3 regions of the Arthrobacter sp. 10T416 genome follow, and region 2 is predicted to be linked to each of the others. Evidence: riboswitches for the same ligand, from Rfam matches in the RefSeq annotation. Region 2 holds a riboswitch; each other region holds the start of a gene.
The links. A riboswitch is a leader RNA that binds a small molecule or an ion and turns the genes downstream of it on or off. The one in region 2 is predicted to bind cyclic di-AMP.
Positions count from the first base shown of each region.

Region 1: linked by a shared signal. The riboswitch ahead of AC1DBE_RS11650 (aggregation-promoting factor C-terminal-like domain-containing protein) and the one ahead of AC1DBE_RS06655 (NlpC/P60 family protein) in region 2 are both predicted to bind cyclic di-AMP.
Region 3: linked by a shared signal. The riboswitch ahead of AC1DBE_RS02430 (NlpC/P60 family protein) and the one ahead of AC1DBE_RS06655 (NlpC/P60 family protein) in region 2 are both predicted to bind cyclic di-AMP.

Region 1 is NZ_JBFTHI010000010.1:62,558-72,859, reverse strand. Features, by position in the region: gene AC1DBE_RS11675 (DNA glycosylase AlkZ-like family protein) at 1-35, shown strand, start outside; gene AC1DBE_RS11670 (nucleoside deaminase) at 121-624, opposite strand; gene AC1DBE_RS11665 (phosphatase PAP2 family protein) at 723-1,553, shown strand; gene upp (uracil phosphoribosyltransferase) at 1,566-2,201, shown strand; gene AC1DBE_RS11655 (VOC family protein) at 2,281-2,658, shown strand; gene AC1DBE_RS11650 (aggregation-promoting factor C-terminal-like domain-containing protein) at 2,794-3,519, opposite strand; cyclic di-AMP (ydaO/yuaA leader) riboswitch at 3,518-3,687, opposite strand; gene AC1DBE_RS11645 (ArnT family glycosyltransferase) at 3,941-6,025, opposite strand; gene AC1DBE_RS11640 (glycosyltransferase family 39 protein) at 6,032-7,999, opposite strand; gene AC1DBE_RS11635 (bifunctional glycosyltransferase family 2/GtrA family protein) at 8,000-9,364, opposite strand; gene AC1DBE_RS11630 (HAMP domain-containing sensor histidine kinase) at 9,445-10,302, opposite strand, start outside.
Region 2 is NZ_JBFTHI010000004.1:48,993-59,294, reverse strand. Features, by position in the region: gene AC1DBE_RS06685 (hypothetical protein) at 1-629, shown strand, start outside; gene AC1DBE_RS06680 (alpha-mannosidase) at 855-3,881, opposite strand; gene fdhD (formate dehydrogenase accessory sulfurtransferase FdhD) at 4,050-4,919, opposite strand; gene AC1DBE_RS06670 (molybdopterin molybdotransferase MoeA) at 5,007-6,497, opposite strand; gene AC1DBE_RS06665 (NTP transferase domain-containing protein) at 6,494-7,441, opposite strand; gene AC1DBE_RS06660 (HNH endonuclease) at 7,490-7,990, opposite strand; gene AC1DBE_RS06655 (NlpC/P60 family protein) at 8,247-9,002, opposite strand; cyclic di-AMP (ydaO/yuaA leader) riboswitch at 9,266-9,443, opposite strand; gene AC1DBE_RS06650 (M23 family metallopeptidase) at 9,571-10,302, opposite strand, start outside.
Region 3 is NZ_JBFTHI010000001.1:530,686-540,987, forward strand. Features, by position in the region: gene AC1DBE_RS02415 (DUF5129 domain-containing protein) at 1-953, shown strand, start outside; gene AC1DBE_RS02420 (cupin domain-containing protein) at 1,039-1,416, shown strand; gene AC1DBE_RS02425 (dihydrofolate reductase family protein) at 1,471-2,028, shown strand; gene AC1DBE_RS02430 (NlpC/P60 family protein) at 2,111-2,863, opposite strand; cyclic di-AMP (ydaO/yuaA leader) riboswitch at 2,868-3,033, opposite strand; gene AC1DBE_RS02435 (hypothetical protein) at 3,235-3,489, shown strand; gene AC1DBE_RS02440 (DNA alkylation repair protein) at 3,456-4,103, opposite strand; gene AC1DBE_RS02445 (Ig-like domain-containing protein) at 4,176-7,304, opposite strand; gene AC1DBE_RS02450 (family 16 glycosylhydrolase) at 8,020-8,736, shown strand; gene AC1DBE_RS02455 (hypothetical protein) at 9,129-10,302, shown strand, end outside.

The DNA.
Region 1 (10,302 bases), on a different contig from region 2:
TGCGCGCGTCCACCACGGCCACCGCTAGCCGGTAGCCCGGCGGCCTCGAGCGGGCAGCGCGGTAGCCCGGCGGCCTCGCGTGGGCTGACCGCTGGCCTTCCAGCCGGCCGCCGGCGCTCCTCAGGCGCCGCGGTGCCCGGCGAAGAACTCCCGCAGCAGTGCGCCGCACTCCTGCTCCCGGACCCCGGCGTAGACCTCCACCCAATGGTTCAGCCGGCGTTCGCGCAGGATGTCGAACACGGAACCCGCGGCCCCGGCCTTCTCATCCCAGGCGCCAAAGACCACCCGCGGGATCCGGGCCAGCACCACCGCCCCGGCGCACATCGCGCACGGCTCCAGCGTGACCACCAGGGTGCAGTCTTCCAGCCGCCAGCCGTCGTCGGCCGCCCCCTCCCGGGAACGCCTGACCCGCAGCCGGGCCGCCGCCTCCCGGATCGCGACCACCTCGGCGTGCGCCGTCGGGTCCCCGAGGGCTTCGCGCTCATTGCGCCCCGTGCCCAGCACCGAACCGTCCGGGCCGATGACGACGGCGCCGATCGGCACGTCCGCGGTGGCCAGCGCCCGGCGCGCTTCGGCAAGGGCCAGGCCCATCCATTCGGCATGGCGCGGCTCGGGGGTAGTCATGGCTCAATGGTAGTTTCGATCCTAAGCAGGCTGTGCACCCGGGCGGTGCACCGGAAAGTCGGGAGACGGCAGTGAGTACCAGGACCGAGAGCTGGCTGATGCGGCGCTGGGGTAAGTGGGTGGTGCCGTACGCCGCCCTGTGGATCACCATGCTGATCGGCGGCGTCGTGATCGTGATGCTCGCCCTCCTCAGCGCGGAGGTCTACGACAACGTGGTGGATGACGCCGGCCTGGCCAACCTGGACAAGCCCACCCTCTCCTTTATGGAGCACCTGCGCAGTCCCGGCCTGGACTCCTTCGTCACCGGGTTCACCAACATCGGCGGCGGCATCGGGATGCCCATCCTGGCCAGCATCCTGACGGCCTGGCTGACTTGGGTCTCGCGGACCTGGCGGCCCCTGATCCTGATCGGCGGCGCCGCAGCCGTGTCCATTACCGCCACGTCGCTGGGCAAAAAGCTGATCGGACGGGCCCGCCCGGACCACGCCGACGCCGTCCCCCCTTACGAGAACTCGCCGTCGTTCCCCAGCGGCCACACCCTGAACACCACGGTGGTGATCGGGCTGGTGGTCTACCTCGCCTGCCTCCAGGTGCACCGCACCATCGCACGGGTCGGCCTGATCGCCGCCGGGGTGCTTTTCATCTTCGCGATGGGTATGAGCCGGGTCTACCTGGGCCACCACTGGATGACCGACGTGATCATCGGCTGGGTGCTCGGATTCGGCTGGGTGGGGATCGTGATCCTGGCACACAGGCTCTTCCATGTGCTGCGGCACCGGGAGCACACCGGGCCCGCCCCGACGTTCGATAACGAGGCGCACCTGCGCGACCGTGCCCCCGGCGTCGACGGCGGCGCGGGGGCGCCCGGCGGTGATGCCGCCGACGCCGATTCGTCCGGCAGCGCGGGACGGTCCTCAGCGTCCGGGTGATAGTTTTGACCCATGCGCACTCTCGTTGTGGACCACCCGCTGGTCGCCCATAAGCTCACCGTTCTGCGGGACAAGAACACCCCGTCCCCGGTCTTCCGCCAGCTCACCGAGGAGCTCGTGACGCTCCTCGCCTACGAGGCAACCCGGGACGTCCGCACCGAACCGGTGACCATCGAGACGCCGGTCAGTACGACCATCGGAACGGCGTTCACCAAACCCACCCCGCTGGTGGTCCCGATCCTGCGCGCCGGACTCGGCATGCTCGAGGGCATGACCAAGCTGGTTCCCACCGCCGAGGTCGGCTTCCTGGGCATGGCCCGCGACGAAGAGACACTGGACATCATCACCTACGCCGAGCGTCTCCCCGAGGACCTGACGGATCGCCAGATCTTCGTCCTGGACCCGATGCTCGCAACCGGCGGCACCCTGCGCGAGGCCATCAAGTTCCTCTTCAAGCGCGGCGCCTCCGACGTCACCTGCATCTGCCTGCTGGCCGCCCCCGAGGGCCTCGCCAAGCTCGAAGAAGAGCTCTCGGAAGCCAATGTCACCATCGTGCTGGCCTCGATTGACGAGAAACTGAACGAAAAGTCCTACATTGTGCCCGGCCTGGGCGACGCCGGCGACCGCCTGTACGGGATCGCGGTCTAGGCTTCCGTCCGCCGGTATTCGTTCGCGGGTGCCGGCGTCGGGGGTTCCGGCGAAACGTGTCCCGGGCTAGCCTGTGCCCATGGACTGGAAACTTGAACTTGTTATGGTGCCGGTGTCCGACGTGGACCGGGCCAAGGATTTCTACGTCAACAAAGTGGGCTTCAACGCCGACTACGACGAACGCCCCTCGGAAGGCATCCGGTTTGTCCAGCTGACTCCGCCGGGCTCCGGGTGCTCGATTGCGATCGGCGAGGGCCTCATAGATGCCCCACCCGGCACTGCTCCCAGCCTCCAACTGGTGGTCAGCGACATCCAGGCCGCGCACCGGCAGCTGAAGGACAACGGTGTGGACGTCAGCGACGTCGACGTCCAGGACTGGGGGCACTTCCTGTACTTCGCCGACCCGGACGGCAACAAATGGGCCGTGCAGTACATCCCCGGCCGCACGAACGGCTAGTGGGGCTCGCACCCGGCCGCGGGGCTCGCGGGCCGCGGCCGGCTACAAATGACGGCAGACGAGGGCGAGGCCCAGGATCCAGTGGATCCGGGGCCTCGCCTGAGCTTTATGTGCGGCAGGGCCGCGGGGTGTTTCTTAGTACCAGTTGTTCGCGTAGTGGAAGTTCAGGGCACCGCACGGCGAACCGTAGCGTTCCTGGACGTACTGCAGGCCCCAGTTGATCTGGGTCTTGTAGTTGGTCAGGTAGTCGGCGCCGGCGCTGGCCATCTTCTCGGCCGGCAGCGACTGCACCACACCGTAGGCGCCGCTGCTGGCGTTGGTGGCGGTGGTCTTCCAGTCCGATTCCCGGGTCCAGAGCTTCATCAGGCACTGCATCTCGCTCGGCGCCCAGCCGTGGGCGGGCAGCTGGGACGCGGCGTAGGCCTGTGCGCCTGCGGGGTCGTCGACTGCCACCGGCTTAGTGGGAGCGGGCGCCGGGGCGGCAGCCGGTTTCGGAGCCGCTGCGGCGGGAGCCTTGGCGGGCTTGACCGTGGAGGCCTGGGCCTCGACACTCATGGCCGTGGGCGACGGTGTGCTGGTGCTTCCGACGCGTTCGAAGTCCAGGGTCTCCAGCGAAGCCTTCGAGTCCTTGGCCGCCTCAGTGGTGTGGGCGGACGTACCGGAAGCCTGCCCCGCGGCGCCGGCCCCCAGCAGGACGGCGAATGCGGTGGCAACGACGGCGGCACGCTTGCCGTTGGAGCGGGTGCCGACCCGCGACAGGGCCGACGAACGCTTGGACGGCTCGGCCCGGTGACGCGCGGTGTCGGCGTCGGATGTGCGTTTAGCGCCCTCGGGGCGCGTTTGTACCTTGAATTCAGTCATGTTCGCCTCTCAACGCCTACGGAGTTAGCTGTTGGGTTCGGATGCAAAATCCGGCCGCACGGAAAATCGACGTGCGGCTTAACCCCTTGGGTGCATGGATGCAGAATGCCCGGGAACACTGGGTCCCCCGCCTCTGCCTGGTCCATCGGAATCCGGGAAGCGGCAGAGCATGGCGTCAATCCGGATATGCGGCCAGATCGATTGCCGCACTCTAAAACGGTACCGGACTTTCATTCAGAAGTCACATTTTGGTAACGGAGATCACGAGCTGCAGCGTGGCGTCTTGCCGCAGACCCGGTCTGTGCTCAGGCCGTCTCCGTCGCCGCCATCGGCCCCGTTTCGACGGTTCCGCGCCCACTCGAGGCTTATGAACGTCGAGTCGGCAGGGAACCGTCGAAATGGCGGGGTGCTTCGGCGGCAGCTACCCCGCCAGCAGGTACACCTCGGTCCCGCCGACACTCGCGGCCGTGAAGTTGGCCGCGACCCACGAGGCGATCCGGGCGGCGTCGTCCGAGCCCGTTTCGCCCTGCATCATTGTCCCGGCGATGAAGTAGTGGATCTTCCCCGCGGCCACGTACTGCTGGAACTGTTCCAGCGTCGGGGCCGGGTCCGTCCCGTTGAATCCGCCCACGGCCATCACGGGCAGCTGCGTGGCCAGCTGGTAGCCGGCAGCGTTGTTGGAGCCGACGACGGCGGCCGCCCAGGTGAAGGTGCCGGCGTCGACCTTGAGCAGGGTGACGAGGGCGTCCGACGGCGTGCTGGCGCCGAGTAGACCTCCCATCCCGCCACCCCTGCCGCCGCCCGGACCGCCAATCCCGCCGGCTCCGCCCAACCCGCCGGCCCCGCCCAGCCCGCCGGCACCGACCACCGCCGGCGCCATTCCGGGTGCACCGCGGCCGGACACCGCGGGGCCGGCAGAGACGATCGCGCCGCTATGGGCTGTGGCCGCGGTGGATACCGAGTACGCCAGCGGACCGGAGAGGGCAACGGCAACTGCGAGGGATGCCGTCGTGCGCGTTAGGAGCGAAACCGAGCCGGGGCGAGAGCGCGTGCCGTCCGGCCCCGGCGCTTGCGCTCCACCGGACCCCAGCACGCCCCGTGCCCCGGCGAACAGCGCCAGGGCAGCGGCGGCCAGGGCGCCCAGCAGGACCACCCAGCGCAACCACGGCAGGAACGCGGGCGTGCGGCCGAGGAGGGCGGCGGCCATGAATCCGGCTGCGGCGAGGGCGCCGGCCAGCACAAAGGCGGCCACCGGCTGCTCCCGCCGCTGCCACAGGAGAACCCCGCCCAGCGCGGCCAGTCCGGCGATCCCCGGAGCCAGCGCCACCATGTAATACGGGTGGATAATGCCGGCCATCAGGCTGAAGGTCAGGCCGGTGACCAGGACCCACGAGCCCCAGATGATCACGGAGGCCCGGACGGCGTCGGTCCGCGGTGCCCGCCGCCCCAGCCAGAACAACCCGGCGCCGAGCAGCAGCACCGAGGGGATCAGCCACGCAATCTGGCCGCCGAACTCAGTGTTGAACAGCCGGAACACGCCCGGGGTGCCCCAGCCGTTGCCGCCGCCCACACTCCCGGTCTCGTCCCCGCTGAGCCTGCCCAGGCCGTTATAGCCAAGGGTGAGCTCCAGGATCGAATTGTTCTGTGACCCGCCGATGTACGGCCGGGCCGCCGCCGGGATGACCTCGACGGCGGCCAGCCACCACCCCGCCGCGGCGGCCATTGCACCGCCGGCGGCGAGGAGATGAAGGACGCGTCTGCCGATTCCGGCCGGTGCCGCGAGCAGGTACGCCAGGGCGAACCCGGGAACCACCAGGAGCACCTGAAGCTGCTTGGTCAGGAACCCGAAGCCCAGCAGCACCCCGGCGAACAGTAGCCACCGCAGACGCGCGTCCTGGATGGAGCGCAGCACGGCGTAGGCGGCCGCCGTCATGAGGAGCACCAGCAGGGCGTCGGGGTTGTTGAACCGGAACATCAGGACGGCAACCGGGGTCAGCGCCATCACCGCGCCGGCCAGCAGCCCGGCGCGGTGGGCCAGGACCCGGTCGGCCGCAGCGGGTACCGCCGCCCGGCGGACGGCCAGATAAACGAGCCAGACCGTGCCGACACCCATCAGCGCCTGCGGGACGAGGATGCTCCAGGAGTTGAGTCCGAACAACCGCACCGAGAGTCCCATCACCCACAACGACGCCGGCGGTTTGTCCACGGTGATGGCGTTGGCGGCGTCGGATGAGCCGAAGAACCAGGCCGTCCAGTCCTGCGAACCTGCCTGGGCCGCGGCCGAATAGAAGGCGTTGGCCCAGCCGGAGGCGCCGAGGTTCCACAGGTACAGCCCGGCCGTCGCCAGGAGCAGGACCGCCAGCTCCACCCGTGCCCGCATCGGGTGCATCCCGGCCCGGTGTGCACGGGCCGTTCCCGGCAGGCGACGTCCCTCCACCGCCCCTGCAGCCGCCCCGTCGGACATTCCGTCTGACACTCCGGTCCGCGTGCCCAGGATCCCAGCCATGGCGGCCTAGCCTGCCAGCTTGTACACGGTGGCGTTGCCCACGGTCTGGGCCTGGTAGTTGGCGGCCACCCAGGTGGCGACCTCGGAGTTGCCCCCGCGGCCCCCGCCCATGCCGCCGGAGATGAAGTAGCCGATCTCGCCGCGGTCCACCATGGCCTGGAACTGGGCGAGCGTCGGGTAGGGGTCGCCGCCGTTCCAGCCGCCCAGCGCAATGACGCTGGTGCCGGTAGCGAGTTCCAGGCTGGCTGCTTCGGTGGCGCCGGAGACAATCGCGGACCATTTGGTGCCGGAGGACTTCAGCAGGGTCGAGAGTTCGGACGACGATGTCGCGCCGCCCGGGCCCGCCGAGGGTCCGAATCCGCCGCCCATCGCGGACGCCGTCGGACCTGAGGTGGGGATCGAACCCGAGTGCGGCTGGGCCGCCGTCGCCAGCGTCCACGCGGCGGTTCCCAGCCCGCCGGCCAGGAGGGAGAGGACCACGACGGCGGCCGTGGCGGCTTTGCGGAGCCGCACCGGGAGCGCGGCCATGCTGTCGACCTGGAGCAGGAGGGCCGCGGCGGCCAGTACGCCCAGGGCCACCACGATCACACGGAGGCCGGGCAGCCAGGCCGGGTCGCGGCCCAGGAGGGCGGCCGACCATGCCGAGGTGGCGAGAACCGTGACGGCCAGGACGATCCGCGCCGGCCAGTGCATCCGGCCCCGCCACAGCTCCGCGGATCCGATGCCGACCAGGGCCGCAATTGCCGGGGCCAGTGCCACGGCGTAGTACGGATGGACGGTGCCGCTCATGAAGCTGAAGATGCCGGCCGTGACCACCAGCCATCCGCCCCACAGCACCAGCGCAGCGCGGGTGGATGACGTGCGGGGCTCACGCCGGGTGAACCACAGCCCGGCGGCCAGCAGGATCAAGGCCGCCGGCAGAAGCCATGACACCTCGCCGCCAAAACTGGTGCCAAACATCCGGGTGAGGCCGGCCGTGCCGCCGAAGCCTACGTTGCCGCTGCCGCCCGGCCCTCCGGCGTTGCCGCCAAAGCCGCCGCCGGGCATCCCGCCGCCGGTTCCCGTGATCCGGCCCAGGCCGTTGTAGCCGAACGTGAGTTCCAGGAAACTGTTGGTCTCCGACCCCGCCATGTAGGGCCGCGCCGAGGCCGGCGTGAGCTGGAACAGGGCCAGGTAGCTTCCGGCCACGACGGCAATGCCGCCGGCGGCCGCCAGCAGGTGCAGGAGCCTGCGGCCCAGCGTCGTCGGGGCGGCCCAGAGGTAGGCGAGCGCCAGTCCGGGCACAATCAGGAAGCCCTGCAGCATCTTGGTGAGGAACGCCAGCCCAACCACCGCGCCGGCGGCAGCAAGCCACTTCCAGCCGGCCTTTTCGATCGCGCGGGTGGTGAAGTACGCGGCCAGCACCAGGCAGAGGGTGAGCATGGCGTCGGGGTTGTTGAAGCGGAACATCAGGGCGGCCACGGGGGTCAGGGCCAGGGCGCCGCCGGCCAGCAGGCCGGCGGCCGGGCCGGAGACGCGCTTGACGGCCAGGTAGAGAACGCCGACGGCGGCCACGCCCATCAGCGCCTGCGGGATGAGCATGCTCAACGCAGAGAAGCCAAAAATCCGTCCGGACAGGGCCGGGATCCAGAGGGCCGCCGGCGGCTTGTCCACGGTTATGGCGTTGCCGGCGTCAAGCGAACCGAACAGCAACGCGGTCCAGTCCTTCGTGCCCGCCTGGATGGCCGCCGCGTAGAAGGAGTTGGCGTAGCCGGTCGCTTCGAGGTTCCACAGGTAGAGGGCGGCGGTGAGGAGCAGCAACAGGATCGCCGAGGGCCGCACCCAGCGTGGTTGGGCCCCGAAGAGCAAACGCCCGCGGCGGTTCTGGACCCCGCCCGGGGGCAGATCGGCGGGCCGGGGCGCCCGGGCGGTCTGCGCCGGGGGAGCGGGGACGCCGTTGGTGGTTTCGGCAGCGGGGCTAATGGTTGCGGTCATTTACTTGGCCGTTTCTGTGCTGGGGAGGGGAAGGGCAGGGTCGCCAGCCGGAGCGGGCACCGGGACGGTCCGGTGGCGGAAGACCACCAGCCGGAAAAGCAGGAACTTTACGGCGGTGGCGGCGAGGTTGGCCGCGGTGACGGTGGCCAGCTCCAGCCACCGGTCGGGCGTGCCGGACATGCCGTGCACCAGGGCCAGTGCGCCCGAGGTGAGGGCCAGCCCGATCCCGAAGACCAGCAGGCCCTCGAAGTGGTGGCGCGCGGCCTGGCTGCTGCCCTGGATGCCGAACGTAAACCGCCGGTTGGCGGCCGTATTGGCCACGGCGGTGCTGAGGAGCGCCAGGAAGTTCGCCAGCTGGGGGTCCATGAGTCCGCGGCACAAGAGGAAGATGAGCAGGTAGGCCAGGGTGGAGGCCACCCCGATGCTGCCGAACCGCACCAGTTGACCGAACAGGCTCCCGCCGGGGCTTTGTTCCTGCGCCCGGGACGACGCCGGCAGCGGTCCGCGGGCCAGGGCGGCGCGGAGCTCGGGAACGGGAATGCGGCCCGAGAGCAGGTCCCGGCTGAGGCGGGCCATCCCGCGCAGGTCGGCGAGGGCCGTCTGGACGATGTCCACGCTCGAATCGGGATCGTCAGTCCAGTCAACGGGGACTTCATGGACCCGAAGGCCGCACTTTTCGGCCAGGACTAACAGCTCGGTGTCAAAGAACCACGCGTTGTCCAGCGTGTGCGGCAGCAGCTGCCGGGCGACGTCGGCCCTGATCGCTTTGAATCCACACTGCGCGTCGCTGAAATGCGCGCCCATCAGGGACTGCAGCAGGAGGTTGTAGCCGCGTGAGATGAATTCGCGCTTCGGCCCGCGGACCACGCGCGAGTTGCGGGTCAGCCGGGTCCCGATCGCCAGGTCCGAGTGGCCCGAAATCAGCGGGGCCAGCAGCGGGCCCAGGGCCGCGAGGTCGGTGGACAGGTCCACGTCCATGTAGGCCAGGACGGGCGACGAAGAAGCCAGCCACACCTTCCGCAGGGCATTCCCGCGGCCCTTTTCGGCCATGTGGACCACCGTCACTTCGCGCAGTTCGCGGGCCACGCGCTCCGCCGCCTGGAGTGTGCCGTCGGTGCTGGCGTTGTCCGCCACCGTGATCCGGAACGAGTGCGGGAACGAGCCCCGCAGATACGCGTGGAGCCGGCGCAGGCAGGCTTCGAGGTCGCGTTCCTCATTGAAAACGGGAATGGTGACGTCCAGCAGCGGACTGCCGGTACGCGGGACGATAGCTGCGCGCCGGGTGCCGGGGCCGGTCAACACCGGGCCGGCCGGCGTCGCCGGGGAGTGGGGCAGGGTTCCTGGGGCCTGGTCTGTGAACGTCATGGTTCCACTTTTCAGGCCGCCCATTAGAGGGCTTTAGGGTCAAGCTGTGCTGGGGCTGTGGAAGTCCGGGCCGCGGCGGATTACGACGACGGCGGCACTGCCGGAAGGCGGACGGCGAACTCGGTCCGTCCGGGCCGGGACGAGACTTCGACGGTGCCGCCGTGGGCCGCGACAATCGACTGCACAATGGACAGCCCCAGGCCGCTGGTGCCCTCGGACGCCGTGGCGGCGACCGCCGTCGTGCCCCGCCCGGGCACCGAAACCGCGGGCGCAGCGGCGGACGCAGCCGCCGTGGCCGGGTTGGCGCGGGAGGCGTCGGCCCGGGCGAAGCGGGCGAAGACCCGGCCGATGAATTCGGGGGCGATGCCGTTGCCGTTATCCGTCACGGTGACCACGGCGCTGCCGTCCGCTGAGCGCATCACACCGGTGACCACCTTCGTCCCGGGGTCCGTGTGTTTGCGCGCGTTGGAGAGCAGGTTGGCGAGGACCTGGTGGAGCTGGGTGGCGTCGCCGCGGACCACCACGGGTTGGTCCGGGAGCTCGAGCTGCCAGCGGCGGTCGGGGGCCATGACCTTTTCGTCGCTCACCGTTTCCACGGCCAGCTGGGTGAGGTCGACGTCGGTGATCTTCAGCGGCTGCCCCTCGTCCAGCCGGGCCAGCAGCAGCAGATCCTCCACGAGGGTGGTCATCCGCTCGGACTGGCTCTGGACGCGGGCCAGGGATTTCGCGCCGTCGGGCGAGAAGTGTTCGGTCATGCGCATCAGTTCGGTGTAGCCGCGGATGGCGGTCAGCGGGGTGCGGAGTTCGTGCGAGGCGTCGGCCACGAACTGCCGGACCTTCATCTCGCTCTCCTGCCGCGCTTCGAGGGCGTTGGAGACGTTGTCCAGCATCTGGTTCAGCGCGTGCCCCACGCTGCCCACTTCCGTTCCCGGATGGGC
Region 2 (10,302 bases):
TGTTCCTCGCCACCCTGTGCAGCTTCCTGAGCGTCCCCGGCCCCTACACCGCCATCGACGGGGCGCTGGGCGGCCGGAACCTGACCAACCTGATCCTGCGGTTCATCGTCTTCGGCATGGTGTTCCTGGTGGGGCTGAGGCTCGCCAAGGGACTGGGCGCCGCCCGTGCGCGGCGGCTTATTACCGGGCCTGTGGGCCGCTGGACGCTGGCGGTGGCCTGCCTGGCGGTGGCGGTGACGTTCCTGCTGATGGACACGCGCGGCTCCTCGGTGGGACTGCAGAACCTGACGGACAACGGCCGGAACGCCGTCCTGGCCCCGATCTATGCCGCAGCCGGCCGCAGCTACCCGGCGCTCGTTTCCCTGGTCCTCCTGCCCCCGCTGCTCGCAACCGTGAGGTCGGCCCTGCCCCGGCTGGTGCGGGCAGGGGCTGCCCTCACCTTCGTTGGAGCCGCCGCCGCCATTGCCAGCATCCCGGCGTCCTTTGCCCCGGGCTCCTGGGATGCGGTCCGGCTCACGGTCAACTATGCGGCAGTGTTGGGGTACGTTTTGGGCCTGCTGGTCTTCTGGTTTTCCGGGCAAGTGTCGCGTCCGCCACATAACGCTCCCGCAACGTTCCGTAAAAAGTAGCCCGAGGCGTTCACAAAATCATTAGAGCGTGAGAGAATCATAAATGTGTGAAAGCGCCAGCCGGCTCCGTGAATGGGGATTCAGTCTTACTGAGCCTGGCAAAACGTCCAAGCGCCATTGGGGGGATGAGTGGTAGCGGTCCGGAAGGACCGCTCCCACTCAGCCTGGTTAACGGGCCTTTCGTCCCCTTTTTAGTCCGGCCGCGGCAGCCTCAGCCCGCCGTCCCTAGCGCCGGAACCTCAAGGTCACCAGCTGGAAGGGCCGCAGCACCAGCTCCGCGGCGCCGTCCCGGACGGTCACTCCCGGCGCGTTGTCCGGCCGTTCCAGCAGATCCACCGCGTGCACCCCCAGAGCCTCGAAGTTGGCTCTCACCGTACCGGCGGACCGTTCCCCGAGCGACTCGTAGAGCCGGACCACCACGTCACCGGAGGCGTCCTCTGCCAGCTTGACCGCCTCGATTACCAGAGCCGGGTTGGACACACTGACCAGCGGTTCCACGGCCCGGGCTCCCCTGACCACGCGCGGGGCCAGGTTGGTGCGGTATCCCTCCTCGACGGCGTCGGCAATTCCGGCGCCGGGACGAACGGTAACGGTCAGTTCGTGCGGTCCGCGGTCGGCATTAGGATCCGGGAACTTCGGCGCCCGCAGCAGGGAGACCCGCACCGTGGTGGTGGTGCCGCCGTCGTCCGGCCGGACGGCACGGGTGACGTCGTGCCCGTAGCTGGCCGCGTTGGAAACTGCCACCCCGTAGCCGGGTTCGCCCACATGGATCCACCGGTGGGCGCAGATTTCGAACTTGGCCGCTTCCCACGACGTATTGACGTGGGTGGGCCGGTAGACATGGCCGAACTGTGTTTCCGACGCCGAACGGTCGGCCCGGACGTCGAACCCAAAGCCGAGTTTGAGCAGCTTCTCCCGCTCCTGCCAGTCCACGGCAGTGGAGATCTCGAGCGAGGCCGCGCCGGGCGCCAGCCGCAGCCGCTGGGTTATCGGCGACGTGCCGGCCAGCCGCTCCACAACGACGACGGCGGCCCCGCCGTCGTGCTCGCACCGCACGGCGAGCGCCGCGGTCAGGGGCGTGACGTTGCGCCGGTAGAACGCATCAATGTCCCATGCGTCCCATTCGTTGGGGGTGTCCCGGTGCAGTTCGAGGAGATTGCCGAACTGGCCGGGGGCGATCGCTTCCCGCCCGCTGGCGTGGTCCCGGAGTGAGACCAGGAGGCCGTCGGCAGTCACCTCGGCGCGGATGATCCCGTTGTCCAGCACGTGGCCGCCACCGGCAGCGGGCGTCGACTGCACGGCGGCCTCCGTGAGGACGGGTGCTGCGGCGGCGAGCGCCGGCACCCCGTCGCGGGCGTGCGGGGCGGCGTTCAGCAGGAACTCCTGCTCGCCCTCCCCCACCAGCGCACCGGCGGCGTCGGCGATGATCTCCTCCAGCTGGCGGGCGACGGCTGCGTAGTTCCGCTCGGCGTCCTGGTGCACCCAGGCAATCGAACTGCCCGGCAGGATGTCGTGGAACTGCTGCAGCAGCACCAGCCGCCAGAGCCGCTTGAGTTCGGCCGCCGGATACGGTGCGCCGCACCTGACCGCGGCGGTGGCGCTCCACAGTTCGGCCTCGCGGAGCAGATGCTCACTGCGCCGGTTCCCGCGCTTGGTGTTCGCCTGGCTGGTGTACGTGCCGCGGTGCAGTTCGAGGTACATCTCGCCCACCCAGACGGGCAGCGCCTCGTATTCCGCCTCGGCGCCGGCGAAGAACTCCGCGGCCGAGCCGAGCCGGACCCGGGGGGAGCCCTCCAGGTCCGAGGCACGCCGGGCCGCGGCCAGCATCTCCCGTGTGGGGCCGCCACCGCCGTCGCCGTAGCCGAACGGAAGCAGGGACATGGTGCCGCGGCCGTGGTCCCGGAAGTTCCGTTCGGCGTGGGCGAGGTCGCGGGCGCTGACGTCGGAGTTGTAGGAGTCCACCGGCGGGAAGTGGGTGAAGAGCCTGGTGCCGTCGATGCCCTCCCAGTGGAACGTGTGGTGCGGCATGCGGTTGACCTGGTTCCAGGAGATCTTCTGGGTCAGGAACCAGCGGCTGCCGGCGGCCTTGACGATTTGCGGCAGTGCGCCGGAGTAGCCAAAGCTGTCCGGGAGCCACGCCTCCTGGCAGTCGACCCCGAACTCCGCCTGGAAGAAGCTCTTGCCTTCCAGGAACTGCCGCGCCATGGCTTCACCGCCGGGCATGTTCGTGTCCGATTCGACCCACATACCGCCGACGGGCACGAACTGCCCCGCTTTCACCTTCTCCCGGATCCGCCCGAAGAGCTCGGGGTAGTACTCCTTGATCCAGGACAGCTGCTGGGCCGAGGAGCAGGAGAACACGAAGGACGGATCCTCATCCATCAGCGCCACAACGTTGGAGAACGTGCGGGCGCATTTCCGGATGGTTTCCCGGACCGGCCAGAGCCAGGCCGAGTCGATGTGGGCGTGCCCGGTGGCGACCAGCTGGTGCGACGAGGCGTAGGCCGGCCGGTCCAGGACCTCCGCCAGCGCGGCCCGGCCGGCGGCGGCCGTGCCCGGCACGTCGTCGGGGTCCATGATGTCCAGCATCCGCTCGAACGCCCGCAGGATCTCGGGCCGGCGCGGCAGGTCCATCGGCAGTTCGTGCATCAGCCCGCTGAGCGCAACGATTTCCTGCTGCAGGTCCCAGACAGTCTGGTTGATTTCGGCGATCACGATCGGGCCGAGCCGGTAGTGGGGTTCGGAGCCGGCGGTCGCTTTGTCCCCGTAGGGGGTGGCGGCGAACGTCCAGCCCTGTGAGAGGTCCGGGTTGGCTGCCGCCTCGACATAGAAATCCACCGCCAGGCCGGTGCCGAGGAGCTTCAGGGGAATGTACTGGTTGCGCGGCGAGACGGCCTTGATCACTGTTCCGTCCGGCCGCCAGGCGGTGCCTTCGCACTGGAATCCGGGCGCGTCGGTGCTGAAGCCGAGGTTCACCAGGATTTCCACGGCCGTGTCCGCGCCGCCGCCCCAGCCCTCGGGTACCTCACCCTGGAGGCGCAGCCATTTGGTACTCCAGGGACGCCCCCACGGCGCCCCCTGCGGCTGCGGCACGAAGTCCTGCTGCAGCGCCTCCTGAACCGGGACCGGTTCGTCGGGCACGTCCCAACTGCTCAGGGTGAGCGGGAGGCTGCGCGGATAAACCGCGGGGATGATGCGTTCGCGCAGAAAGCGGTCCAGCCGGACTTCCGTGAGACGGCGGTCGTCGTGCAATGTGATCCTCTTAGCGCTGGTGCGGGCAGTTCGACGTCGTGCTCGACCTTGCGTCCAGTCGATGGATAAAATCTACGGCGCCGGGCGCGGTTAAGCCAACGACGCCCGGGTGCCACCGGTTCGCCGACGGGGTTCTGCGGCGGGCGCTGCGGCGGGCCAGGTGGTGGCTCAGGCGATGGCAGCCGGGACGCCCACGCGCTCGTGCCCCGCGTAGACATTGAGGGTGGTGCCCCGGCTGAACCCGGCCAGTGTCATCCCGCCCGCCTCGGCGAGTTCCACGGCCAGGCTCGAGGGCGCACTGACGGCGGCGAGGATCGGGATCCCGGCCAGCGATGCTTTCTGGACCAGCTCAAACGACGCCCGGCCGGACACCTGGAGGACAGTCCCGCGGAGCGGCAGCAGCCCCTCGCGCAGCGCCCAGCCCACCACCTTGTCCACGGCATTGTGCCGCCCCACGTCCTCGCGCAGGCACAGCAGCTCGGCGGACCCGTCGTCGGAGATCCGGAACAGTCCGGCGGCGTGGACTCCGCCCGTAACGTCGAAAACGGCCTGGGCTTCGCGGAGCCGGTCCGGCAGCGACGCGAGGGTCTCCACGGGAATGGTCAGCGGATCCCCGGCCGGGCTGAAGTGGGATGACTTGCGGACGGCGTCGATCGAGTCGGTGCCGCAGATCCCGCAGGAGCTGGAGGTGAAGAAATTCCGGCCCGTGTCCGGCCGGACGACGTCGGCGCGCAGCTGGGCTTCGACGACGTTGAAGGTCTGGACGCCGTCCTCGTCCTCGCCGGCGCAGAAGCGCAGCGAGACGAGTTGCTCCGGTTCCCAAATGACACCCTCGGAGACCAGGAAGCCGGCCACCAGGTCGAAGTCACTGCCGGGGGTCCGCATGGTCACGGAGTAGGACAGGTGGCCCAGCCGGATCTCCAGTGGTTCTTCGACCGCCAGCACGTCCTCGCGGTGCCGGACCGGGAATTCCAGGGCCTGCGGGGAGCCGTCCAGCACGAATTTGTGCACCTTGCGGCGTTGTGTCAGGCGGCCCATTGGATACTCCTCATCAGCAGTGCGTGCGGTACCGTCCGCCCGCGGAGGCGGTCCGGTCCTACATCCATCATGAACGTGGTTGGCGCGTCAGCCAAGCAGGGCGCTCCAGTCCACCGGCCCCTCGGCGGCCTTGCGGGTGGTGCGTTTTGCGGCCGGTTTGGCGGGGGCTTTCGCGGCAGCGGGCGCGGGCAGGGGCGCACCCCAGGGCAGGGCAAACGCCGGCACCGTCTCGCCGAGCTGCACGCCGTGCGGCGGGACCACCAGGATGCCGTCGGCCGCGGCCAGCCCGCGCATCATGCCCGGCCCGGTGTGCTGGGCCGGGGAGGCCATGCCGTACAGCATCCGGAAGGGCATCAGCCGCGTCCGGCCGGGATCGGCGTCGATCATGGTGCCGCAGGGGACCTCGCTGACCGCGGGTGCCGGCCCGTGGCCCAGGGCCGCCAGCAGGGGCGCGCCGATGGTGGAGAGCGCCATCATGGCCGCGAGCGGATTGCCGGGCAACCCGATCACGAAGCGTCCGTCGGGCAGCTCGGCCAGGACGGCGGGGTGCCCCGGGCGCATCGCGATGCCATCGATCAGCAGCCGGCCGCCCAGTTCCGCGACGGTGCGCCGGAGGTGGTCGGTGCCGGACCGGCCGGTTCCCCCGGTGGTGATAACGACGTCGGCCGGTACCTGCTCCGCGTCGGGCTCTGCCGGGGCGGTGCCCTGGGCCGGCTGCACGGCACCCGGGGCGGCGTTACTTGCCGCGGGATCGTTGGTGTCCTCGAGGGCGGCGAGCCACTCCTCGTCGCGGTCCCCGATCTTGACTTCGCCCGCGCAGACACCGCCGAGCATTTCGACGACGGCGGCCAGCTGCGGGCCGAAGGTATCCCGGACTTCCCCGGCCGCCGGGACTCCCGTACTGACGACTTCGGCGCCCGTGAGCACCAGCCGGACCACGGGCTTGCCGAGCACCCGCAGCTCGTCCTGGCCGGCGAGTGCGGCCAGGGCCAGATGCGCCGGGTTGAGTACGGTGCCGGCCCTGATCAGCAGTTCCCCGGCCGCAGCCTCTTCGGCGGCCTTCCGGATATGTTCACCGTTGCGGGGTTCCCCGGGTTTGGCTCCCCCGCCCAGCTTCAGTTCCGGCAGCCCGTCCTCATCGGGGGCGATGACGCCGCTTTCGCTGCGGAGGACAGCTTTCGCCCCGGGCGGGATGAGCCCTCCGGTGACAATCGGACTCGCCTGGTGCGGGGCCAGCCGCTGTCCGGGGTCGGCCAGGATCCACGGCCCGCTGCCGTTGACCGCCCAGCCGTCCATCGCGGAGGACGGGTAGTGGGGCATGTCGTGCAGGGCAAGGACGTCCTCGGCAAGGGTCCGGCCCAGTGCACTCCGGAGCGGGACCGGTGCGGGCGGGATCGGAGTGGCGCAGTCGAACGCCAGCTGGCGGGCCTCCTGCCAGCTGTGGGCGATGTGCCGGTGCGGGGTCTCCGGTTCTTCCGGGCCGTCGGATCCGGGGGCGGATCCGGGGGTAGGGGCGACGGCGTCGGGCCGGGGCCGGTCCTCGTGGGAGCCGCCGCCGCGGGGAGGCTCCGCCGTCATGCCCCGGGAGCCTCGGCGGCCGCGTACTCCTTGGCGAGTTTGCGGGCGACGCCCATGGCGGCCTGCATGGACACGCTGTCCGGCGCCTGGCCGGATCCGGACGCCAGTCCGGCGGCAAAGCCTGCGATGAAGGTGGTCAGCGGCGCGGCGGGGCGCACCACCGAGTGGGCGGCGACGCCGGCCAGTCCCAGCACTTCGTTGATGTCAATGTCGACGTCTTCGAGCTCGAGGGCCTGCAGCAATGCACGGCACCAGTCTTCTAGCGTTTCATCCTGGCTCTTCACCGTTTGCCTCCAAGGTCGAGTTGGGCCGCCGCATTTCCGGGGGGCCGAGCTGGAGTCGGCCGCACCCAGAGCGGCGGCGTCCTCCCAGGTATCCACGTCGTCCGTGGAGCCCGGCGGGACCGGAACCTGCCGCAGCTCCAGACTAGCAAGGAGGGAGAAGACCGATCCGCCTGCCAGGGCGTTTCGCCTGGCGGCTTCAGCAATGGCCCGTTCTAGCGCGGCCGTGCCATAAAGCCCCACCAGGGGCTGCGTCCGCCCGTCCGGGGACACCGCGAGCACGCCGTCGCCGGCCGCTTCGTCGACGCCGGCTCCCGCTTCCAGGAGGGCGCGCACCGCCCCGGCGACGTGGGGCATATCGCAGGCGAGCACGAGGGTCAGCGGGGCGGCGCCGGGAGAGCCCGGCCCGCCGCCGGCCAGGCGCCGGAGTCCCGCGGCAATGGCCGCGGCCGGGCCGGAGAACGGCGGGTCTTCCCGGCAGTCGAGCACCCCGGGCGGGAGGCCGCCGGGGTCCGGGCCGACCACCACCGTACGGCGGGCGCCCCGGGCGGCACGCAGGGTCCGCTCCAGCAAGGTGGCGCCGTCCACCGTGAACCGGGCTTTAGGTGCGCCTCCGAGCCGGGAGGACCGTCCCCCGGCGAGAATTACGGCGTCGAATTCCACCCGCCCAGCCTAGCCGCCCGTGCGCCAGAGCGCTGCCGGGCGAGGGACTTAGTGCGCCTTTTCGGGGAGCAGGAACGGATCCCAGGCCGGGGCTGGCTTCTCCAGCTCTTTGATCTGCCAGATCGTGCCCCTGGGCGGACCCGGCACAAACCCGAGCTTCCAGCCCATTTCGGCGGGGGTGTGGTCGCCCTTGGCGTTGTTGCAGCGCAGGCACGCGGCCACAAGGTTCTCCCACGAGTCGGCCCCGCCGCGGGACTTGGGCTGCACGTGGTCAATGGTGTGAGCGGCCTTGGAGCAGTAGGCGCAGCGGTGGCCGTCACGCCGGAGGACGCCCCGCCGGCTGACGGCCGTGAGGGTGTTGTAGCGGGGGCGGATGTAGCGGTTGAGCAGGATGACCGACGGGCGCCCGAGGATCTCTTGCGGGCCCACTATGGGATCATCCCCCTCGGCCACCACACTGGCCTTCCCTGTCAGCACAAGGACCAGCGCCCGGCGGAAGGTGACTACCGTCAGCGGTTCATATCCAGCATTCAGAACGAGAGTGCGCATCCGCATACCTCTTCACGGCCGCACCCGCCAGGGGCACGAGGGCCGGCTGCCCTGTGCATGGTCGGGCTATGGATCGACACCACAAGAGTAAACACGGATCGCCCGGATCACCGAATTTATTCGTCGCGGATCTATCGCGCCGCGTCCGGAGCGGGTCTCTCCCGACGGCGGTGGGGCCGTCGCCGTACATGGCAAAGGACCCCTGCCGCCGGGCAGGGGTCCTTTGAAATGCTGTGGCCGTAGGCCGGGGTAAGTCCTAGCCGCCGACGCGGATGAAGACCGGGCCGGAGCCGACGTTGACGCTGTACAGCGCGGTGGTTCCGCCGTTCCAGCCGCCGTGAACGGCCATGCCGTTGCCGACGTAAACAGCGATGTGGGCCATGCCCATGCCGCCGTTCTGGTAGTAGGCGAGGTCGCCCGGCTGAGCCTCAGCGGCGCTCACGGTGCGGCCCAGGGAGAGGTAGCCAGCCGGCCAGCCGTGGTAGTGGACGCCCACTGCGGCCAGCGCGTTGGTCACCAGCATGGTGCAGTCCTGGGACACACCGATCTGTGCGTAGGCAGCGGCGGCGATCGAGGCGCCCATGCCGCTGACGGCGGCCGGTGCCTTCGCGTCCAGCGATGCGGTGACCGCGGTGCCAGTGCCGGTACCCGTGGTGGTTCCGGCTTCCTGCACGTTGACAACCGGCTTGGCTTCCTCAACAAAGGGGGCCGGTGCGGTGGTGACTGCCGGCTTCTCGTAGGAGATGGCGATGCTGGAGGCCGCAGAGATGGTGGCCGGTGCGTTGGACTGTACTTCCGTGGCGGAAGCGGAGGTCGATTCGCGCTGAACATTGGTCTCGGCAGCGTTGGCTGCGATACCGCTGGTCAGTACCAGGCCGGAGGCAGCAGCGATAACCGCGGCCTGGCGACCCATACCACCGGCGTTGTCGCCGACGGCCTTAGCAATGACAGCCAGCGAGTTGGTCTTGGTGACCTCCGCGCGGTGGCGTGCAATGTTTGCACGAGTAGTCATTTAGTTCTCTCTTTCGTGATCCTTGTGTCCGCGCGCTTGACAGGCGGGACTGAGGACGCTCCGGCATCTTGGGGGTACGCCGGATCGCCCCGAAACGGGTTTCTTAGCGAAGGGTGTACTGCGAAGACGCGCCAAAAGCGGGAACTGCGTTTACTGATCCAGTCCGGGCGCCGGCAAGGGCAGCACGGAGCATGGAGTTCAGCGGGCTCATCTGAGCCTCGCTGGCGCGAGAACGCGCAGCATTGTGGCGTGAAGACACGAAAGTAGCCTCTCCCAATGCCTACGAGGTGAGCTGTCGGATTCGGATGGGAGTCACCCGGCCGCGCTGCTTCCTGGGAAGCTTTGCGACTTAACCCCTAGGTCTTCTTGCGAAGACCAAAATTGGTTCCCCCGCCCCTGCCAGACGATGTGATGCGAACGGACCTTGAGCGGTGGCAGAGTTAGGCAATCCACTCAAGAGCGCCAACTTCGGAGAAGTTGGCGTGCTTCATACGGTACAGCAGTTGGGACTCAATGTCACATTCAGATCACGGCGTGTCACAGAAATGCGAGTGGTCCCTCGGGTTGGCTAAAGCCAGCCCAGCGGGTCAACGACTTCCCCATTAACCATCACCTCGAAGTGGAGGTGGCAGCCGGTCGAGGCGCCGGTGGTCCCGCTCATCGCCACGACATCTCCGCGTGAGACCTGCTGGCCTACGTGGACATTGGATGACGACAAGTGGTTGTACGTGGTCTCCAGGCCATTGCCATGGTCGATCACGATGCGGTTGCCGCCCCCGTAGGGGTGCCAACCGGAAAAGGTAACGGTGCCGCTCGCCGCGGCGTGCACGGCCGTGCCGCACTGGGCGACATAGTCCTGGCCGCGGTGGAACTCGCCGACGGCCCCGGTGATGGGGCTGATGCGGTAGCCGAAGGGTGAAGCGGTGACCATCACGTCCAGCGGCGCGCCCAGGCTGCCTGCCGACGCTGCCCGGGTGATGGAGCCGGCCGACTGGGCGCTGAGCAGCTGCTTGAGCTTGCTGTCCGGATCGCCCTTGGTGGTCACGGCGGTGCGGTTGAAGTTGATTGCGGCTGCTGCGGCCTTGACTTCCGGCTGTGCCGCGGCGGAAACGGAACCGGACCGGGCCGTGTCGGTGGCCATCGCGGGGCCGGTGGCCGGCACGGCAACGGTGAGGACCAGACCGGTGGCAGCCAGGGCAATGCCGGCTTTCTGCCCGACACCGCTGACGGCGGCAAAGTCGGTCACCTGCCGGAACGGGCTGCGTCTGCCGCGGCGTTCGTCGCGGCGCGCATCGCGCGG
Region 3 (10,302 bases), on a different contig from region 2:
CCACCGCCTTCCTGGTCACCGCCTGGAGCGCCGCAGGAACGGTGGTGGCCGGTGCGGGCGCCTGGTTGCTGGTGCGGTGGCGCACCCGGGTGGGAAGCCGCAGGGAAATTGCCCGCGGTGACGCAAACTACTCCAACGTCAGCATGGACCTGCAGGTGACCGAACTCAACGCAGGCACCATCCCGGCGTCCTCGCGCTACGGCAGCACGGTGCTGGAGAAACACCGCACCTTCCTGAGCCGCTATAAAGCCGCCACGGGCCTCTCCAACCAGGTACACGCGCTGACGTCCCGGGAACTCTCACGCAGGCCCGGCCTGGCGCTGGCCCGGGAGTACGCCGATGCGGCCGCGGAACTCGATGCCCTGGACGACGTCATCGCCGACACAAACGCCCTGCTGAACCGCGGGTCCACGTGGGCGACGGCGTGGGACCGTCAACTGGCACCGTTCCGCAGCGACCTGGCCGGCATTGAGGGCATGCTCGCCAAGGGCCACGGTGAAGGCGATTCCGCGACGGCCGCTTCCCTGCGGTCCTTCCGCGACGCCAGCCAGCGGGACATGGAACGCTGGACCGCAGACCTCGCGGACGGCACCATCACCCCTGAGACGGCGCTTGACCGCTTGCGCGACGCCAGGACTGAACTGTCCGGGCTGCTCAAGGCCCACGCCGACACGGTAATCGCGGGCTATGCACGCAATGACCGGGAGGCCGAGCTCATGCGGACGCAGATGGAGGAAGCGCAGGAAGGAACGGGGAAGAAGCAACGGCGCAGTTACGAGCCAAGCATCCTGGGCACGGTGTATCCGTCGTACTACTTTTTCTCGGTCCCCACCTTTAATACTGGGCTCAGCACCGGGGTTTCCAGCGTCAGCTCAGCCCGGGGCGGAAGCACCACGGGATACGGCGGCTCGGGCGGCAGTTTTTCCGGTTCCGGGAGCTCCTCCAGCTTCTAGGAAAGGTGTATCGACAACCGGCGGCCAACCGAGGATTCTTGGCTCCGTAAGCAGTTAAATTCCCTGAGCGAAAAGAGGGAGTGCAATGTCCACCAACGTTGTCACCCAGCTGCAAGTAAAATCCCACAATTCCCCTGATGAAAAGCGCCGGCCGGACAAGAGCGAGATCGACATCGTGTCGGTCGGCGACTACACCATCGGCCGGCTGAGTTTCGAGCCGGGATGGCGCTGGTCCGAATGCATCAAACCCGTGGTGAACACTGATTCCTGCCAGAACAGCCACGTTGGCTTCTGCGTGTCTGGCAAGCTGACTGTCGAGACCACCGACGGCGGCCGGATCGACATCGCCGCCGGCGACTCCTACACCATTCCGCCGGGCCACGACGCCTGGGTTGAAGGCGGCGATCCGTTCGTCGGGGTTGAGTTCCTGAGTGCGGCCGCCTACGCCAAATTACCGGACTAGGCACCACCCGCACGGCCCTTCCCGTGGCGGCGGGGCCACGGGTACGCTCGGGCCATGCGGAAGATCATCGTAGCGATGCAGGTTTCCCTGGACGGCTTCTTCGAGGGACCGGACGGCGACATTGGCTGGCACATGGTCGATGACGAACTCCACGGCTACTTTAACGACCAGCTAAGCACCATGGGGGCGTTCCTGGATGGCCGGGTCACCTACCAGCTGATGGCCGACTACTGGCCGACGGCGGACCAGGACCCGGACAGCTCACCGCGGGAGGTCGAGTTTGCCCGGATCTGGCGTGACATGCCGAAAATCGTCTACTCCCGGACCCTCCGGGAAGCCGGCTGGAACACCACGGTGGTGCGCGACGTCGTTGCGGAGGAGGTGCTGGCGCTCAAGGCCGAGCCCGGCGGGGACCTGGCGCTCGGCGGCGCGGAACTTGCAGACACTTTCCGCCGGCACGGACTGATCGACGAGTACTGGATCTTTGTCCATCCCGTCCTGCTGGGCCGGGGTAAGCCGTTGTTCAAGCCTGCGGAGGGCAGGACGGCAATGGCCCTCGCTGAAACCCGCAGGTTCGGCAACGGCGTGGTCCTGCTGCGGTACGGCAGCTAGGCGTTCAAAACACCAAAAGGCCGGCGGCCGGGTGCCCGAGGGCAACCGGCCGCCGGCCTTGGAAAGAGGCCTTGCGCGGTAATTAGGCGCCGGCGCGGACGAACGTCACGCTGCCGGTGGCGGTGAGCCACGACAGGGGGTGCTTGATGGTCTGGTTGCTGCCGTTCATGCCACCACTGATGGCCTGGCCGTCGCCGGCGTAGATGGCCACGTGGCCGGACTGGACGATCATGTCGCCAGGCTGCGGGGTGCTGACAACCTTGCCGTAGTTCATGAACTGCTGCGGACCAAGGTCGCCCACCGGGATGCCGGCTGCGCCCAGGGCCTTTTCGACCATGGCGGTGCAGTCCTGGGTGATACCGATCTGGCTGTAGGCGGCCGAGAGCATCGCGGCGTTGACTCCGCCGGCTGCCGGGGCAGGTGCGACTGCAGCCTTTGCCTGGACCGTGATCTGGGGTGCGGCCGGAGCCTGGGCAACCACAGGGGCGGGGACGGCGGCGGGAGCCGGTGCCGCAGCCACGGGCTTCGGCTGTTCGATGACGGGTGCCGGCGTGGTGGCGACTGCCGGGCGGTCGAAGCTGATGCGCACGGCGGAGTCCGCCGAGACGGGCGCCGAAACCTTGCTGCCGACGTCCACGGAGGATGCCGGGGCGGCGTCACGCTCGGCCGGTGCGGTGGCGGCGTTGGCGGCCATGCCGCTGGTGAGGACCAGGCCGGAGGCTGCGAAGATCACCGCGGCCTGGCGGCCGATGGTGCCGGACTTGACCGAGAATGCTGAACCCCGCCCGGCGGTTGCGTCGGAGCGATGGCGCGCAGAAGTAATGCTTGAAGACATGAATGTTGCCTCTCCCAATGCCTGCGAGGTGAGCTGTCGGATTCGGATGGGAGGCACCCGGCCGCGGGCCCGTCTGAAACGGACGCTGTGCGGCTTCACCCCAAGACCCGCTAAGAGCGCAGGTCGAAAGTGGTTTCCCCGTCTCTGCCAGATGGTTGCATTCGGATCCCGGGCCGCGGCAGAGTTAGGCAATCGGCTCGGGAGCGCCCGTATCGGATACAAACAGGCACCCATCAACGGTAACGACTCCGCGCCGGATTGTCACATTCAGGTAACGGGACCGTGTTGTGGCGGCAAAATTTTCCTACGTCCGGGTGCCCCGCCGCGCATAGGATGAAGGCATCCAGCGTTCCCGGAGCGGAGGCCCGAACATGACCAGTCCCTGTGTGGCAATCTGCCAGCTGAGCGACCAGCCCCGGGAGGATTTTGATGTCAACACCGAATTGCTGGTCCTGGAAGGAACCGAGATCCATGTCGGCACCTGGGACGCCGAGCCGCGTGACGGGGGCTTCGATGTGCACGTCCTGAACGACCGGGTGGACGCGCTGGGGTTTATGGTGGTCACGGACTGGCAGTTCCTGGACGGGAAAGCCTACGCCGTGGTGGAGCGCCGGCCCGGCACGTAACCGCTCTTCGCCTTTTCCGTACCGCCCGTTTCGACTGCTTCCCGGACCAGCCCGGCGTCGTCCGCGGTCCCCGTCCGGGCCAGCCCCGCCTGCCGCTGCCAGCGGTCCCAGTCGCCGTCCCCGGCCCGGAGCCCGCGGAGCGGGGCCAGCAGGGCGGCCCGCCGCAGCCAATCGTCCGGATCCTGCAGCCAGCGGCCCAGCACGGCCTCCGCGCGGGAACGGTTCTGGCCGGCGAGGCCTGCGGTGAGCGGCCCGACGACGTCGGTCGCCAGCGGATCGGCCAGCTCGCGCAGGCGCGCGGTCCGCAGGAAACCTTCGATCCGGGTCAGGTCCGAGTTATCCAGCACCGGAAGGCGGGACTGGAGCAGGACGACGGCGGCGAACCGGCGCTCGAAGACGGGCGCCTCCCACAGTTCCGAGCAGAGGGCGGTGATGTCGTCATGGCTTAGGTTCCGGTACCGCCGCAGTGCGTCCCGGACCGTTCCCCGGATGGCCCCGACGGATGAACCGTAGCTTGCCAGCCCGGTCCCGAAACGGGCCCGGGCCTCCTCCGCCCGCTGCCACGAGCCCTCCCGCTGCAGGGCCGAGTCAATGAATTCACCGGCTTCGCTCATGGGTCCATTCTGTCGTGCCGCCGCCGGGGTGTGCCGCCGCTGCGGTGCGCCGCGCGGCGGCCGTGGCCCGTCTCAGCCGGTGACCAGCCTGGTTGTCCGGTTCCAGGTCAGCCGGCCCCGCTGGAAGTCCGAGGCCCGGCCGACGGTGACCGCGTACTCATCCGTGGTGGGGTACCCGAGCCGTCCGCTTTCCCTGCCCAGGGCAGTCCAGCGGCCGCGGATCGCGCCCAGGACAAAGTGGGCGCCTGTCTTCGCGGTCCAGTAGATGGACGATCCGGACGAGCCGGCGAAGTGGTTGTAGCGTCCCAGCCCGTCCGGGGTGCGGGTCTCGTCCTGCGTCGGATAACCGAGCGGGCCGCGCTCCCGGCCCATCGCCGTCCACTTGGCCCGGATGACCCCCACAATGTAGTGCGCCCCGGTGGCGGGTGACCAGTAGATCGAGGCCCCGCCCGAGCCGGAGAAGTGGCCGTACCGGCCGATCGTGTCCGGGGTGGTCAGCTGGTCAGTGGTCGGGAACCCGAGGATTCCGGCGGCCCCGCCCATGGCCTTGTAGCGGGCGTAGATGGCGCCGCCCACCCAGTGCGCCCCGGTGGCCTGGGACCAGCAGATGACGCCCTTGACGTAGTCCTGGCACTTTCCTGCCCCGACCGGGTACTCCAGGGTCAGCGACCTGCCCAAAACCGACCTCGGGTCGCCGGCGCCGGTCTGGTAGGCCTTCAGGGCGATGGGGTCATCGACGCCGGCCCCGGTGAGCATGACCTTCTGCGCGCCCTGCCCGTCGTCGGCGGTAATCAGGTAGTAGGTGTCCGCGGTTCCGGCCTGGCCGACCGCCGTGGGCTTGAACGTGACGCTCTGGTAGGCGGATTCACCCGCGGGGATCACGAGGCCTTCGGCGATGGGATTGGTGGTGGAGAAGACCCCGAGCGGCGCCTTCGCCTTGGTGATGGTCATTGGGATATTGCCGGTGTTCACAATCGTGAAGTCCCACGTGGCCGAGGTCCCGATCGGAACATTGCCGAACGCCAGGGACGGCGGGAGCTGCAGGTGGGCCGCTCCCGAGACGGCGGTGGCGTTCACGGGGACGGTCAGCGAGCCGCGGTTGGTGGTGACCACCAGCTGGTCAGTGACGGGGGTCGCCGTTGTGGGGCTGAACGTCACCGAGACAGGGACCGAGGTGAGGGGCTGGATGACCTGGCCCACCGCCGGAACCGTGGCGGGGTCGACGCTCAGGGATGCATTGGCCGGCAGGGTCACACCCGTAACGGTTGCAACGCTCAGGCCCGTGTTGACGACGTTGACCGTCTGCCGGCTGCTGGTTTGGGTCGGGACACTGGTGTAGGTGAGCGTCGCCGGAGTGGCGCCCAGGCCTTCCTTGGTTCCTATGGCATGGACCCCCAAAAGGTCCACCTCGCCGTCGGCCATGGTGACAGTCAGCGCCCCGTCCGCCTGTCCCGGGGCTGCCGGCGCGAACGTCACCGGAACCGTCAAGCTCGCCCCGTTCGCCAGCGTGCGCGGCAGCGCCAGCGTGCCAATCCCGAACGGAGCGGCCGCCGTGACGGTCTGAACCGTGACGGCGCGTGTGGCGGTGATGGTCACGGAGCCGGTCTTCACCGTGCCGACCTCAGCCGTCCCGAGGTCTCCGCTGGCGGTGCCCATCGCGGACGTGGTCGGCGCGCCGAACCCGATGATGTGGCCGTCCCGCGTCCCGACGTAGACCCGGCCGTTGTCGGTTGCCACAGTTGAGAACTTGGCTGCAATGCCCAGCGGCGCAGTGAAGACCTGCTGGAGTTTGCCGGCGCTGTCCGGAAGGGCGCGGTAAGCCCGAAGCTCAGCTCCGGTACCGGTGGGGCCGGTGACGTAGACCGCCCACACCAGGGCGGTGGACGCGTTGGTGCCGTTGGAGGTTACGGACGGGGCCCCGGAGGTATAGCCGAACGTGCCTACGGAGGTCCCGACCGAGGCCAGCTGGATGCCGCCGGTGCTGCTGGGCAGGAGCTTATGCGCCCGGAGGTACCCCTTGTTCTCGACGGTGTAGACGTAGCCGCCGCTGGTGGTCCCAAGGAAGGCCGGCCGTCCCCAGACTCCGCTGTACGGCCCGGCCTCGTCGACGACCGCATCGGTACCGCCGGCCCCCTGCCCCATGCCGCCCAGGTTGTCCCGGTCCAGCAGGTAGACGCGCCCGTCCTTCCCGACCTGCACCAGCAGCCGGGGATGCGCTGCGGTTCCATAGCCGGCCGGGATGGCGATGGGCGCACCGGATCCGAGGTCGGCGTCGTTCTGGTCCAGCTTGGCGTTGTTGGCGGGGCTGAAGAAGTCGGTGGGTTTGAGGTTGCCGTCGGCGCCGACGGTGAGCCGGACGACGGACTCGGCCAGGGTGGCGGGCGGGGTCTTCCCGGGACCGGCTTTCGGGGAGATGCCGTTGCCGGTGGAGAAGAGGATCTGGCCGGCGCCGTCGGAGACCAGTCCCCCGCCGGACTGCCAGATGCCGCCCTCCGCGCTGCTGTTGCCCGATTCGGTGGCCCACATGGTGGTCTGGCGGCCGGCGGTAGAAACACCGACGACGTAGCCCACGAATGGCGCCCAGTCACAGTGGCTCGCGAAACCGGCGTACACAACCCCGCCCAGCAGCAACAACCCGGGCCGCTGCATGGCGGTCATGGCGTTGAACGGCCGGGTCGGGTCGTTGGTCGGGGCGCCCCCGATCAGGACGGGGAATCCGGGCCGTTCGGCACCCGTGGTCCGGTCCAGGGAGTGCATGTACCAGTGCGGGAGCTGCGGGGTGGCGCCGTCGTTCGTCTTGGCCAGCATAAAAACACTGTTGGTCGCGGCGTCGTAGACAGGGGTCGAGGTGACACCTACGTTGGGGGCGAGGTCGCCGCAGCTGACGGTTGCGGACGGCCACGCCGGCCCGAGGTTCCGCTGCCACCTCAGCGCTCCGGTGCTGCTGTCCAGGCCGTAGGCGTTGTTGTTCTCGGTCGCGGCTATCACGGTGCCGCCCACCACCAGGGGTTGGGCGTAGACCTGGCCGTCCACCGTTGCGGAGAACAGTTTGCCGAAGTTCGAGGACGCGACCGACGTCGGCGACAGGATGGTCTCGTTGCTGTCCCACCCGGTCCGCAGCAGGTCGTGGGCGATGGTGCCGACGTCGGCGGCAGCACCGGCACCGACGCTCAGCCCGGCGAGCGTCAGTGAGGCTGCCAACAGCCCGGCCCAGGCGCCCTGCGAGCGCGGTTTAGCGCCTCGGCGCCGCCGGCCGGCATGCCGGCGGATTTGATCGACAGTTACCCCAGATTCTGTTGCTGCACGCATGGTTGAGACCCGATTTCTGACCACTGCATTTGACTTTCATGACCCAGTACTCAGGAGCCTAAAAGCGCGGAAAGACGGGGTCGCGAGTGGGCTCCACCCGTCTTCTGCGGGGCATTTCGCGCTTTTCGTGCCGCACTACTTGGTCCCTCCGCGGGACCACTTGGACGGCGACCCGCAGCCCCCATTTCGCGCGCTCTTTTCCGGCTTGCGGGCGGCGTGCGGCATTGCAGGCGCAGGTCACGATCAGGTAACGTTGACGGCTGGTCCGCGGGGTCCGTGCGGAGAAGCGTTTGCCACGTCAACAGCCCGGAGGGGTAGCTTGCTCAAGAAAATCGCCATTACCGCTGCGCTCGGCGCCCTGTCCCTGGCCGGATGCAGCGCTGCCCCCAGCACCGGCGCGGCGTCCCCCTCGTCCCCTGCAGGATCGGGCACGCCGGCGTCGACCTCCCCCGCCAATACCGGCGCGTCGACGCCATCGTCTCGCGGCCCGGGGCACTCGCCCGCCGCTTCCGCCACCGACAGCACTTCCCCGGGCACAGCCACCAAAGGGCCAGTTGCCGCGGCACCGACCACGTCAGCCGCACCGTCCGTCCCAGGCTCCTTGGCTGTGACCCCCGAGCCGGCGGGGACAGCACCTCCCGCGGTACCCGCTCCCGCAGCACCGGCGGCCGGAGAGGGCGCGGAGGCGGCCACTGCTCACCGGTGGGGGCCGGTGATTGCCGGAGACGAATTCGGCTATGCCGGAGCGCCTGACGCCACGAAGTGGAACGTTGCCACCGGCCCGGGCCACGCCGGGCTGGGCAACCGGCGGCCCGAAGCCTGGACGGTTGCTGACGGGGTCGCCACCGTCCGCGGCGACGCCACCGGAGCGACCGGCGCCATGGCGGCGCGGTTCGGTGCGCAGAAGTACGGCCGCTGGGAAACCCGGATGAAGACCACCACCCGCGATGCCCACTACCGGCCCCTGGTCCTGCTCTGGCCCAGCAACAACACCTCACCGAATTGCGCAGAGGTGGACTACGCCACGGGCACTGCCAAAGGGACCGGCGTGGATTTCCTGCTGCACTACGCATGCGGCGGCGCCACGGGACCGTCCGCGGCGGCGGCGCCCGTCGACACAACACAGTGGCACAACTACGCCGTGGAGTGGACCGCTTCCGGCATCACGGGCTACGTCGACGGCGTCAGGACTTTCAACGATCCGGACCCCGGTCATCAGCCCGCGGTGGACATGCGCCAGATGATGCAGCTCGACTGGTTCCCCGACGCCGGAACCAGCGGCCCGTCCCAGATGAACGTGGACTGGGTGCGCGTCTACAACTAGGGCGACCGCAACGAGAGCGACTGCTACTAGGACGACAGCCCCGTCTCGGACGGGCCCAAATCCTCTGGCACCGGCGGCAGCCGGGGCCCAGCATGGATGGAGCACAACCTCCGACGGCAGGGAGCCCAGCCGTGTGTCCAGGCGCTGCACCCATGCGAAGTACCCGCGTCCCGCTGCGGCGGGGCAGGTTATCGTCCTGCCGGTTTGCTGTTGCCGCCGCCCTCGCCGCCGTCGCCCCCGCCGGCTGCACTTCCTCCCCGCCGCCCGCGCCGCCACCGGCGACTGCGGCCCCCCACACTGCAACCCCGGCCACAGCCGCGCCTTCCACACCCGCTACCACCACGGGGCCGCCAGCTTCCGCACCAGAGAAGGTACTCTCCGACCAGGAACTGATGGCCCTGATGGACGCGGCCATCAACACCGCGCACAACGGGACTGCCCGGGTCGCGGACAGCAACGATCTCCGCTCCCGGCTCCAGAATCAGCCGCAGCCCGGGCCCGGCCCCGCCGTCGATCCCGCCGAGTGCGGCGTGTTTCGGCCGCACAGCGCCCCAACCAGCAGCGCCGACCTTGGGATGCATTTTGCGGCCGGAGTGCTGACGCTGACCGGAGAATGGTCCAGGGAGGCCCTCGCCTTTGTCCTGGTCCGCAGCGCTCCCCGCAGTGACGTACAGGCCGCTGATTTTTCCTACACGGATGAGCAGGCGCGCAGGTGCGCCCGGTTCCGGCGGACCGCCGGCAGCGGACCGGCCTCCACGGTCCGGCTGCTCCCCCTGGCAGCGGTGGGCGAGAAGGCTTACGCCACCGCCACCGTTCCCGCGGCCGCTGCAGGAACTCCCCCGCCGCCGGCCACACTTGCCCTGCAGGTCTTCAAAGGCTCCCTGACGATCGGGCTGAGCCGGCAGGCACCCGCTACCAGTTCCGACGTCGAACTCAGGGCCGCGCTGGAACCGCTGCTCCGGATCGGAAAGCGCATGGTTGGCCAGCCGGCGGAGTCCCCGTCTCCCACAGCCCCGCCGGCCGTACCCGCTCCAGCGCCGGCCCCTCTGCCGCAGGAGACACCGCAGCACCTGGCCCGGCTCCTGCAGCACATCACCGGCCCGCACGGTGACGAAGCCCGGGTCCTCGCCGGCCGGTACGCGCCGGCCGGCCCTGAGCCCGGACCACCGTCGCCTCCGTGCACCTACGACGACACGAAGTACCTCGGGACGCTCCATGGCGCACCCCTGGTGGTCGCGGAGATTCCGGCGGCACTGCCGACGTCGGAGCACATCAGCCTCCGGCTGGTGCGGTTTGCCCGGGGCCCATCGGCCGCGATGCCCTTCGACCGCCGGGCCGCCGGGTTCGCCGGCTGTAAGGTCATCGAGCAGAAGGTGCCGGGAGTGCCCTCCCGTACCTGGACGGCCGTCCGCCGCCTCGCGGTCGACACCAGTGGTGAAACGGGTTATGCCCTCTCCTACGGGGTCTCCGGCGGATCCCGAGTCCGGCACATCCTGGTGGCCGCCCGGAAGGGCACTCTCTCCGTGGAAGCGGAAACCGAGGCCCGCTCCGAGGCCACGGCCCTGC